Regions from separate parts of the Nocardioides sp. GCM10027114 genome, predicted to be linked through region 2. Evidence: predicted binding sites of a transcription regulator. Region 2 holds the regulator's gene; the other holds the start of a gene.
The links. The regulator HrcA, encoded in region 2, represses chaperone genes, less so after heat shock. The targets are predictions, from matches to a motif close to TTGGCACTCGNNNNNNNCGAGTGCCAA.

Region 1 (5,477 bases), on a different contig from region 2:
GGCGCCGAGACGGCCAAGGGCACGCTCGGCGCCCGCCTCGCCAAGGGCGTCCACAAGGCGGCGCGACGCTCGGTGCGACTGACCACCCTCGCGGTCGTCGGGTCGGAGAGCAGCGCGCTGGCCGACCAGCTCGCCTCGCTGCCCGCGGGGGTGCAGCCGGAGGTGGCGGTGATCGTGGTGGGCGGCAACGACGTGACCCACCGGGTGCCGGTCGCCGAGTCGGTGCGCCACCTCGTCGCCTGTATCGAGGGGCTGCAGGAGCTCGGCGCCGCGGTGGTGGTCGGCACCTGCCCGGACCTCGGCGCGCTGCGGCCGGTGCCGCAGCCGCTGCGGGCACTCGGCTCCCGGGCCTCGCGGCAGCTCGCCGCGGCGCAGCGGCGGGCGGCGCTGGAGTGCGGGGCGCGGGTGGTGTCCCTGGCCGACGTCGTGGGGCCGTTCTTCATCACCAACCCCGACGAGATGTTCAGCCTCGACCGGTTCCACCCCAGCGCGCACGGCTACAAGCGGACGGCCAAGGCGATGCTGCCGTCGGTGCTCGCCGCGCTCGGCGTGGTCGTCCGGATCCCGTTCGGGCACCACGCACCCGACCCCCCGGCCGCTCCCGAGCCTTCGGCGGCCGACGTCTAGGGTCGGAACGTGCCTGACGTACTGCTCGCGACCTTCAACCTGATGCCCGACGGCGAGCCGGGCGGAGACCACCTGCTGACCGCGCTTGCGCGACGCGGGGTCGACGCCCGTTGGGAGCGCTGGGACGACCCCGAGGTCGACTGGGCGGCTGCGCGGCTGGTGGTGGTGCGGTCGACGTGGGACTACCACCGTCGGCTCGACGAGTTCCTGGCCTGGGCCCGCCACGTCGAGAAGGTCACGACCCTGCTCAACGGTGCCGACGTGTTCACGTGGAACGCCGACAAGGCCTACCTCGCCGACCTCGGCGACCTTCCCGTGGTGCCGACCGACCTCCTCGACGACGCCAACCTGCTGCCCGGCCTCACTGCGGCACTGGCCGAGCACGGCGCCGTCGTCGTCAAGCCTCGTACCGGCGCCGGCGGCGTCGGTGTGGTCGTGGCCGAGAGCCTCGAGGACCAGCGGCTCGAGGGGCTCACCGCCTCCCCGTGGGTCGTGCAGCCGCTCGTCGAGTCGGTCCGCACCGAGGGGGAGACCTCGGTGTTCGTGCTCGAGGGGCACGCCACGGCCCAGGTCGACAAGCTGCCGGCCGAGGGGGAGATCCGTGTCCACGAGCTGTACGGCGGCGGGTCGCGCCCGGTGCAGCTCGATCCAGAGGCGCTCGAGCTCGCCGAACGCGCCGTGGCGGTGGTGGGCTCTCGCTTCGGCGAGGTGCCGGCGTACGCCCGGGTCGACATGATGCGCCACGACGGCCGGTTGGTCGTGAGCGAGCTCGAGCTCATCGAGCCGGGGCTCTACCTCGACGTGATCCCTGACAACGCGGCCGCCTTCGCCGACCTGCTCGCCGCCCGGCTGGCCTGATCCCGCCCGGCCGGTCGGAGCGGGAGGGCCCGCTGGACCGGCGGACGGATCGTTTGCACTCGCCCACCCCGAGTGCTAAACATTGAGCTGGCACTCTTAGCATGAGAGTGACAAACCGGATCGGTTGGTTGAGGTCCACCAGCGCCGGCGGGAAGGGTCCGCCGGGACAGCCGGATCGTCCGTCGCGGGCAGCCCTCCGACTCCGTCCACGAACTCTAGGCGTGAGGAATCGCAGGAGTTATGCCGAAGCTGATTGCGTTCAACGAGGAGGCCCGCCGCGGCCTCGAGCGTGGCATGAACACGCTCGCCGACGCGGTGAAGGTGACGCTGGGCCCCAAGGGTCGCAACGTCGTCCTCGAGAAGAAGTGGGGCGCGCCCACCATCACCAACGATGGTGTGTCGATCGCCAAGGAGATCGAGCTGGAGGACCCCTACGAGAAGATCGGGGCCGAGCTCGTCAAGGAAGTCGCCAAGAAGACCGACGACGTGGCCGGTGACGGCACCACGACCGCGACGGTCCTCGCCCAGGCGATGGTCCGCGAGGGCCTCCGCAACGTGGCCGCGGGTGCCAACCCGATGGGCCTCAAGCGCGGCATCGAGACCGCCGTCGGCGCGGTGTCCGAGCAGCTGCTCGGCATGGCCAAGGACGTCGAGACCAAGGAGCAGATCGCCGCGACCGCGTCGATCTCCGCCGCCGACACCACCGTCGGCGAGATCATCGCCGAGGCGATGGACAAGGTCGGCAAGGAAGGCGTCATCACCGTCGAGGAGTCGAACACCTTCGGGCTCGACCTCGAGCTCACCGAGGGCATGCGCTTCGACAAGGGCTACATCTCGGCGTACTTCGTCACCGACCCGGAGCGCATGGAGACGGTCCTCGAGGACCCCTACATCCTCATCGCCAACTCCAAGGTCTCCTCGGTCAAGGACCTGCTGCCGCTGCTCGAGAAGGTCATGCAGTCCGGCAAGCCGCTGGTCATCATCGCCGAGGACGTCGACGGCGAGGCGCTGTCCACGCTGGTCGTCAACAAGATCCGCGGCACCTTCAAGTCCGTCGCCGTCAAGGCCCCGGGCTTCGGTGACCGCCGCAAGGCCATGCTGCAGGACATCGCGATCCTGACCGGTGGCCAGGTCATCAGCGAGGAGGTCGGCCTCAAGCTCGAGAACGCCGGCGTCGAGCTGCTCGGCCAGGCCCGCAAGGTCGTCATCACCAAGGACGAGACCACCATCGTCGAGGGTGCCGGCGACGCCGCCCAGATCGAGGGCCGGGTCAACCAGATCCGCGCCGAGATCGAGAAGTCCGACTCGGACTACGACCGCGAGAAGCTCCAGGAGCGCCTCGCCAAGCTGGCCGGCGGCGTGGCCGTCATCAAGGTCGGCGCGGCCACCGAGGTCGAGCTCAAGGAGCGCAAGCACCGCATCGAGGACGCCGTTCGCAACGCGAAGGCGGCCGTCGAGGAGGGCATCGTCGCCGGCGGTGGCGTCGCCCTGGTGCAGGCTGCCGACGCGGCCTTCGAGAAGCTGGAGCTGGAGGGCGACGAGCTCACCGGTGCCAACATCGTTCGCGCGGCCACCGAGGCCCCGCTCAAGCAGATCGCGGTCAACGCCGGTCTCGAGGGCGGCGTCGTGGCGGAGAAGGTGCGCGGCCTCACGGCTGGGCACGGTCTCAACGCCGCCACCGGCGAGTACGTCGACATGATCTCGGCCGGGATCCTCGACCCCGCCAAGGTGACCCGCTCGGCGCTGCAGAACGCCGCGTCGATCGCCGCGCTGTTCCTCACCACCGAGGCCGTCGTGGCCGACAAGCCGGAGAAGGCCGCCCCCATGGGTGGCGACCCGACCGGCGGCATGGGCGGCATGGACTTCTGAGTCCCACCGCTCCGCGAGACGTCATACGAACCGAGCGCTATAGCGACCGGAACGTATGACGTCCGCCAGCACAAACAGCAGGGCCTCCGCTTCGGCGGGGGCCCTGCTGCCATTTCCGGGGCGAGGTTTCCGCAAGGATGGGGACGTGCCTGCCGAGACCGACGTCGCCGACCGCGGGCGGCGGGAGCGCTTCGAGCGGCTCGCCGGCGAGGTGATGGAGCCGGTGCGGCGGTTCCTGGTGCGGCGTTCCGACCCCGACACCGCGGAGGACGTGCTCGCCGAGACGCTGCTGGTGTGCTGGCGCCGCCTCGACGACGTGCCGGGGGAGGCGCTGCCGTGGGCCTACGGCGTGGCCCGCAACTGCCTGGCCAATGCTGAGCGCGGGGAGCGGCGTCGGCGCCGGCTGGCCGCCCGGATCGCCACCGTGGACCCGCCCCGCGAGGCCGCTCCGCCGGCGGCCGACCCCGACCCGGACCTGTCGGCGGCGCTGGCCAGGCTGCGCCCGCAGGACGCCGAGCTGCTGCGACTGTGGGCGTGGGAGCAGCTGACGCCGACCGAGATCGCGGCCGTCCTCGACCTCACCGTGAACGCCGCCAACCTGCGGCTCCACCGCGCCCGCGAGAAATTGCGGGAGGAGCTGCGAAAGCGGGGTACGGGGTCCGGACATGAAGGGACGACAGAGGGGAGGCGACGGTGACCGACCGTGACGACGAGCTGCGTGAGCGGCTGCGCGCGGCCGACCCTGCCGCCGACCTGCCGCCCACCGACCCGGACCGGGTCGCCCGACTCCTGGAGAGCACCATGAGCCACGACGTGACCGACGAGTCCCGCGAGACCGGCACCCACGACCGCAGCCCGCTCACCTGGGTGGTCGCGGCTGCCGCTGCGGTGGTGATCGCCGTCGCCGGCGGGTTCCTCTTCCTGAACGGCGACGACGGTGCCCAGGAGGTCGCGCCGTCCCCCGACGACACCAGCGTCACCCAGCTGCAGGCCCCGGCGCCCAACGGTGCCCGCTGCATGGTGCCGACCGCCGCGGTCCTGTCCAACGCCCAGGTCGCCTTCGACGGTGAGGTGCAGGAGATCAGCGAGGGCATGGTCACCCTCGCGCCCACCCAGTGGTACGCCGGCGAGGAGACCGACCTCGTGACCGTCACCGCGCCCGACCGCGACCTCGCCCAGCTGCTGGTCTCGGTGGAGTTCGAGGAGGGTGGCCGCTACCTGGTCGCCGCCAACGACGGGCAGGTCATGATCTGCGGCTTCAGCGCCCAGTACGACGACGAGCTCGCGGCCTTGTACGCCGAGGCGTTCGACGGCTGAGCCGGCCGGCCGCCGGGTCCCGGCTGCCAGACTGGCCGGGTGAGTGTGCACGGGCTGCTGCTGGCCGCCGGCGCCGGGACCCGCATGGGCGGGCCCAAGGCGCTGGTGCACGACACCGACGGGTCCTGGCTGCGGCGGGCCGCGGCGGTGCTGCGGGACGGCGGCTGTGACGACGTCACCGTCGTGCTCGGTGCCGGAGCCGGGCGCGCCCGCGACCTGCTCGCCGACGAGCAGGCCGGCGTCGTGGTCGCCGAGGACTGGGCCGAGGGGATGGGCGCCTCGCTGCGTGCCGGCCTGGCCGCCCTGGCCGGCGGGGACGCGGATGCTGCGGTGGTCACCCTTGTCGACCTGCCCGACCTGACCGCCGAGGTGCTCGCCCGGCTGCTGGCCACCGGCGCCGACCGGGCCACGCTGGCCCGCGCGGCGTACGACGGGGTGCCCGGCCACCCAGTGGTGCTGGGCCGCGACCACTGGGGGGGTGTGCGTGACACCGCCACCGGCGACCGGGGCGCCCGCGACTACCTCGCCGGCCGCGAGGTCCGGCTGGTCGAGTGCGGCGACCTCGCCACCGGCGCCGACCGCGACACCCCTGCCCCCCACACCCCCGACCCCACCGCCCCGTGACCCACCGGATCCGGCTGCAGCCGCTGACCCGCGCCCGCGTGGGCTCCCTGGGCGGCGCCGGTGCCCGCTGGGTCGACCGGCTGCCCGGCCTGCTCGCCGAGCTCACTGAGTGCTGGTCGCTCACGCTGGGGCGCGGCCTGCCCGGCGGCAGCGCGTCGTACGTCGTCGCCGCCCGGACCGCC
Region 2 (5,477 bases):
AGCGCCTGGACGACGGTCACGGCGGGGTCGGGCTCGGGCGGGGTGTCGACGGCGGTCACCGTGACGACCAGCAGCCGCTTCCCCGTCTCGGCGACCTCGCCGGTCGCCAGGGTCCCGGCGCCGTCGGTCAGCACCACCGGTTCGCCGATGCGCAGCCGGCGTACGGCCACGGCGTGGTGCGCCTCGTCGCCCTCGACGGTGACGGCGGAGCCGACGCGGACGCGGTCCAGCGACGGCACCAGGTGGACCGGGAGCGACATCCGCGCGCCCCGCTCAGTGGGCGTTGAAGGCGTCGCGGAGCCGGCCGAACACCGACTTCGCGCCGCTCGGCCGCACCTGACCGGACGGCTGCTGCTCGTCACGCAGGCCGGCGAGCTCCCGGAGCAGCTCCTCCTGCCGCGCGTCGAGCCGGCTCGGGGTCTCCACGACCACGGTGACGACGAGGTCGCCGCGGCCGCCCCGCAGCCCGGGGACGCCCCGGCCGCGCAGCACCTGCTCGGTGCCGGACTGCGTGCCGGGCCGGATCTCGAGCTCGAACTCGGTCTCCACGCCGGAGTCGGCGCCGCTCTCGGCGTCCGCCTCGAGGGTGGGCAGCGTCAGGGTGGTGCCGAGCGCGGCCGCGGTCATCGGGACCGTCACGGTGCAGTGCAGGTCGTTGCCGTGGCGGGTGAAGGTCTCGTGGGGCGCGACCGAGATCTCGACGTACAGGTCGCCGGCGGGGCCGCCGCCGGGGCCGACCTCGCCCTGGCCGGTGAGCTGGACGCGGGTGCCGGTGTCGACGCCCGCGGGGATCTTGACGGTCAGCGTGCGGCGGGACCGGACACGGCCGTCGCCGGAGCACTCGCGGCACGGCTCGGGGATGATCGTGCCGAAGCCGCGGCAGGCCGCACAGGGGCGCAGCGTGCGGATCTCGCCGAGGAAGGAGCGCTGCACCTGCGCGACCTCGCCGGCACCGCGGCAGGTCTCGCAGGTGACCGGCTCGGTGCCGGGCGCGGCGCCCTCGCCGGAGCAGGTGCCGCAGACGACCGCGGTGTCGACCTTGATCTCGCGGGTCGCGCCGAACGCCGCCTCGGCCAGGTCGACCTCGACCCGGATCAGGGCGTCCTGGCCGCGGCGGACGCGGGGCCGCGGGCCGCGGCCGCCGGTCGCGCCGCCCGGGGTCGCACCGCCGAAGAAGGCGTCCATGATGTCGGTGAAGGAGAACCCGGCGCCCTGGCCGAAGCCACCGGTGCCCCCGAACGGGTCGCCGCCCCGGTCGTACGCCGCCCGCTTCTGCGGGTCGGAGAGCACCTCGTAGGCGCGGGAGACCTCCTTGAACTTCTCCTGCGTCTCCGGGTCCGGGTTGACGTCGGGGTGCAGCTGGCGGGCCAGTTTCCGGTAGGCCTTCTTGATGGCGTCGGCGTCCGCGTCGCGGGAGACGCCCAAGAGGTCGTAGAGGTCCTGACTCACGTGTGGTCCTTCAGTCGGTCGTTCTCGGTACGGCGGTGGGGTGCGGCGGCGGTGCGGGGCAGGGTGGTGCTGGCGCTCACGCCTCGTCGAGGATCCGGGAGACGTAGCGGGCCACGGCGCGCACCGCGGCCATCGAGCCGGGGTAGTCCATGCGGGTCGGACCCACGATCCCCAGTGTGGCGAGCGCCTGGTCACCCGGCCCGTAGCCGGTGGCGATGACACTCGTGGCAGCGAGCTCCTGGTAGGGGCCCTCGTGGCCGATGCGCACGGTCACCGCACCGCCGGCGTGCGCCTCACCGAGCAGCTTGAGCAGCACGACGTGCTCCTCCAGCGCCTCGAGCAGCGGCCGGACCGCGGTGTCGAAGCTCTCGCCGAAGCGGGCGAGGTTGGCCGCGCCACCGACCGCGATGCGCTCGTCGGAGCGGTGGTCGGACATCGACTCGACGAGGGTGGCGACGACCCGGTCGGTGGTCGTCGGCGGCGCCTGCGGATCGGTCGGCTCGGAGACGAGCCGCACCAGCGCCTTGGTGGCCTCGGCGATGGTCGACCCGGTCGCAGCCTGGTTGATCCGGGTGCGCAGGTCGCCCAGCTCGGCGTCGGTGACCTCGTGGTCGAGCTCGACGAGGCGCTGCTCGACGCGGCCGGTGCTGAGGATCAACACGACGAGCAACCGGGTCGGGGTCAGCGCGACCATCTCGATGTGACGCACCGTGGAGCGCGACAGCGTGGGGTACTGCACCACAGCCACCTGGCGGGTCAGCTGCGAGAGCAGGCGCACCGACCGCTGGACCACGTCGTCGAGGTCGACGGCGCCGTCGAGGATGGTGGCGATGGCCCGCTTCTCGGCGGTGCTCATCGGCTTCAGGGTGGTCAGCCGGTCGACGAACAGCCGGTAGCCCTTGTCGGTCGGCACCCGGCCGGCGCTGGTGTGGGGCTGCATGATGAAGCCCTCCTCCTCCAGCGCGGCCATGTCGTTGCGAACCGTGGCCGGGGAGACGCCGAGTCCGTGGCGCTCGACGAGCGCCTTGGAGCCGACGGGCTCCTCGGTGGCGACGTAGTCCTCGACGATCGCGCGGAGGACGGCGAGCTTGCGGTCCTCGTGCACTTCTCCCCACCTCCTGTCGGGCCTGTCACTGGGCCGGCCGGCCCACCCCAAGGCTGGCACTCGTCTCGACTGAGTGCCAATCCTACTAGTCTCCTGCGCATGGGCGATGCTTCCGTGAGCCGGTTCACCGAGGTCGCCGACCGGGTCTGGGTCGCCCGCCACGAGTGGTGCGACGTCAACGTCACCGCGGTCGGCGGCGGGCGCGGCGTGCTGCTGGTCGACACCCTCGGCTCGACGGCCGCGGCGCGGTCGATGCTCGAGGGCGTGCGCCGGCTCGGGGCCGGCGAGGTGGTGGCCGTCGTCAACACCCACTGGCACTACGACCACGCGTTCGGCAACGACGCCGTGCTCACGGCGTACGGCGCGGTGCCGGTGCACGCCCACGAGACCGCCGCGGTGGAGCTCGAGCAGTGGGGCCCGGAGGTGCAGCGCCGGCTGGCCGAGGACCCCGCCGAGCCGCACGCCGCCGAGGTCGCCGCGACCCGGCTGGCCCTGCCGGACCGGACGTTCTCCTCCGCCCGGGTGCTCGACCTCGGCGACCGCGCGGTCGAGCTGGTCCACCCCGGCCGCGGCCACACGGGGGGCGACCTGGTCGTGCGGGTGCCGGACGCCGACGTGCTGCTCGCCGGCGACCTCGTCGAGGAGTCCGCTCCCCCGTCGTACGGCGACGACTCCTGGCCGCTGGAGTGGCCCCTGAGCCTCGACATCGCCCTCGGGCTGCTCACCTCCGGCAGCGTGGTGGTGCCGGGGCACGGCGCACCGGTGGACCGCGACTTCGTCGAGCAGCAGCGCAACGAGATCGGCATCGTCGCCGAGACCGTCCGGGACCTGGCCGGCCGCGGGGTGCCGGTCGCCGAGGCGCTCGACGCCGCCGAGTGGCCGTTCCCGGCAGGTGGTCTCGCCGAGGCCGTCCGCCGCGGCTACGAGCACCTGCCCCGCAGCCAGAAGCGGCTGCCGCTGATCTGACGGCCGCCCCGATCCGACGGGTGGAGCGGCCCGCGGGTGGGTACCGTCCGGACATGAGCAACCCGGACAGCCCCGAGGACACCGAGAACGCCGAGCGCAGCGACAACCCCGAGCCCGGCGACATCAGCGACGACCAGCTCCCCGAGGACCTGCAGCCGACCGAGGACAACCCGCTCGCCCGGGACCTCGACGAGGAGGACGCCGAGGTCGACGACCTCGACCTGCTCGACGGCGGCAAGCCCGCCGAGCAGTGGGACGACGAGGACCTCGAGGACTGACGCACGCCCTCCCGCTCCGGGAGGAGTAGGACCTTGCAGGTCCGGGCATACTTCCCGTGGAGCAGGGGCCTGCCGCGGCCCCTTGCCGGGAGATCGGGGGTTCCTCATGGCCGTGTCACGTCGTGTCCACGCCGTCCTTCACCTCGGGCTGACGCTGCTGGCGATGGCCGTCGTCGCCGCCGTCCTGCACGGTGTGGTGGAGCTGTCGCTCGTCACGTCCGTGATCGTGTCGGTCGCCGTCGTCGGCGTCGTCTCGGCGGCCGAGTGGGCCGGCTGGCACAAGTCCCCGGCCCGGACCGACGTCCCCGCGTCGTACCACACCCATCGCACTCTGCACGGCGGCGGCTACCCCACCGGCATCAGCCAGGACACCCCGCCCCGCCACTGACCCGCGAGGTGGCACGGTTGGCCCGCCGAGGTGGCGCGGGTGGCCGTGCGTACAGGACCGAGTGCGCCACCTCGCGGGGCCATGTGCGCCACTTCGTGGGAGTACGGCGCGTGGTCGCCGGGACGCGCGGGACGAGCGCCTAGCGTTGGGCGGGTGACTTCCCCGCGCGACCGCTACGGCTCCGACGTCCTGGCCACCGACTGGAAGGCCCCCAAGCGGGGCCGCGCCGTGGAGGCGCCCGCCGAGCTGGGGGCGGTGGTCGAGGAGGTGACCACCGACTGGTGCGGGGAGATCGTCGCGGTCGACCGGGACCTGCACACCGTCACGCTCGAGGACCGCCGCAACCGGCGGCGGACCTTCCCGCTCGGGGCGGGCTTCCTGCTCGAGGGCCGGCCCGTCATCCTGACGGCCCCCGTCAACCGACCGGCGCCGGCGAAGCCGACCCGCACCGCATCCGGCTCCGTCGCGGTCCACGGCGCCAGGGCGCGGGTCGCCCGGCAGAGCCGGATCTACGTCGAGGGCCGCCACGACGCCGAGCTCGTCGAGAAGGTGTGGGGCGACGACCTGCGGATCGAGGGGGTCGTCGTCGAGTACCTCGGCGGCGTCGACGACCTCGCCGAGCACCTGCGCGACTTCCGGCCCGGCGCCGGTCGGCGGGTCGGCGTGCTGGTCGACCACCTCGTCCCGGGCTCGAAGGAGAGCCGGATCGCGCAGGAGATCGCGAAGTCCGCGATCGGTCCCCACGTGCTCATCGTCGGCCACCCGTTCATCGACATCTGGCAGGCGGTCAAGCCGGCTCGGCTCGGCATCGGCGCGTGGCCGAAGGTGCCGCGCGGCGAGGACTGGAAGAAGGGCACCTGCCAGCGGCTCGGCTGGCCCCACCGGGACCAGGCCGACATCGCCCGGGCATGGAAGCACGTCCTGGGCGGGGTCCGGGGCTTCCAGGACCTCGACCCGGCACTGCTCGGCCGGGTCGAGGAGCTCATCGACTTCGTGACCGCCCCCGACTGAGGACCCGCCCGGCCCCACTTCCGTCGAGTCGGGCGCCCTCGCTGGCTAGGCTGCGGAGCATGAGCGATCCCTACGGTCCGCCGCCGCCCGAGCAGCCCTACGGCCAGGGCGGGTCCGGCCAGAGTGGTTACGGCCAGGGCGGTTACGGCCAGGGCGGTTACGGCCAGGGCGGTTACGGCCAGGGCGGTTACGGCGGCTACGGCCAGGGCGGGCAGCCGCCGTACGGGCAGTCCCCCCAGGGACAGCCGGCCGGGAGCCCCACGCCTGACGAGATCACCTG

Region 1: a site for HrcA is predicted at 1,538-1,564, ahead of groL (chaperonin GroEL). Genes of this name have one in related genera too.

The regions. Positions count from the first base shown of each region.
Region 1 covers NZ_JBHSSS010000009.1:111,255-116,731, reverse strand. The annotation lists gene ACFP2E_RS05380 (SGNH/GDSL hydrolase family protein) at 1-627, shown strand, start outside; gene ACFP2E_RS05375 (RimK family alpha-L-glutamate ligase) at 637-1,485, shown strand; gene groL (chaperonin GroEL) at 1,726-3,354, shown strand; gene ACFP2E_RS05365 (RNA polymerase sigma factor) at 3,500-4,051, shown strand; gene ACFP2E_RS05360 (hypothetical protein) at 4,048-4,671, shown strand; gene ACFP2E_RS05355 (NTP transferase domain-containing protein) at 4,711-5,295, shown strand; gene ACFP2E_RS05350 (aminoglycoside phosphotransferase family protein) at 5,292-5,477, shown strand, end outside.
Region 2 covers NZ_JBHSSS010000019.1:126,964-132,440, reverse strand. The annotation lists gene ACFP2E_RS08940 (16S rRNA (uracil(1498)-N(3))-methyltransferase) at 1-260, opposite strand, end outside; gene dnaJ (molecular chaperone DnaJ) at 274-1,449, opposite strand; gene hrcA (heat-inducible transcriptional repressor HrcA) at 1,526-2,554, opposite strand; gene ACFP2E_RS08925 (MBL fold metallo-hydrolase) at 2,654-3,520, shown strand; gene ACFP2E_RS08920 (hypothetical protein) at 3,574-3,798, shown strand; gene ACFP2E_RS08915 (hypothetical protein) at 3,905-4,186, shown strand; gene ACFP2E_RS08910 (DUF3097 domain-containing protein) at 4,340-5,197, shown strand; gene ACFP2E_RS08905 (DUF4870 domain-containing protein) at 5,257-5,477, shown strand, end outside.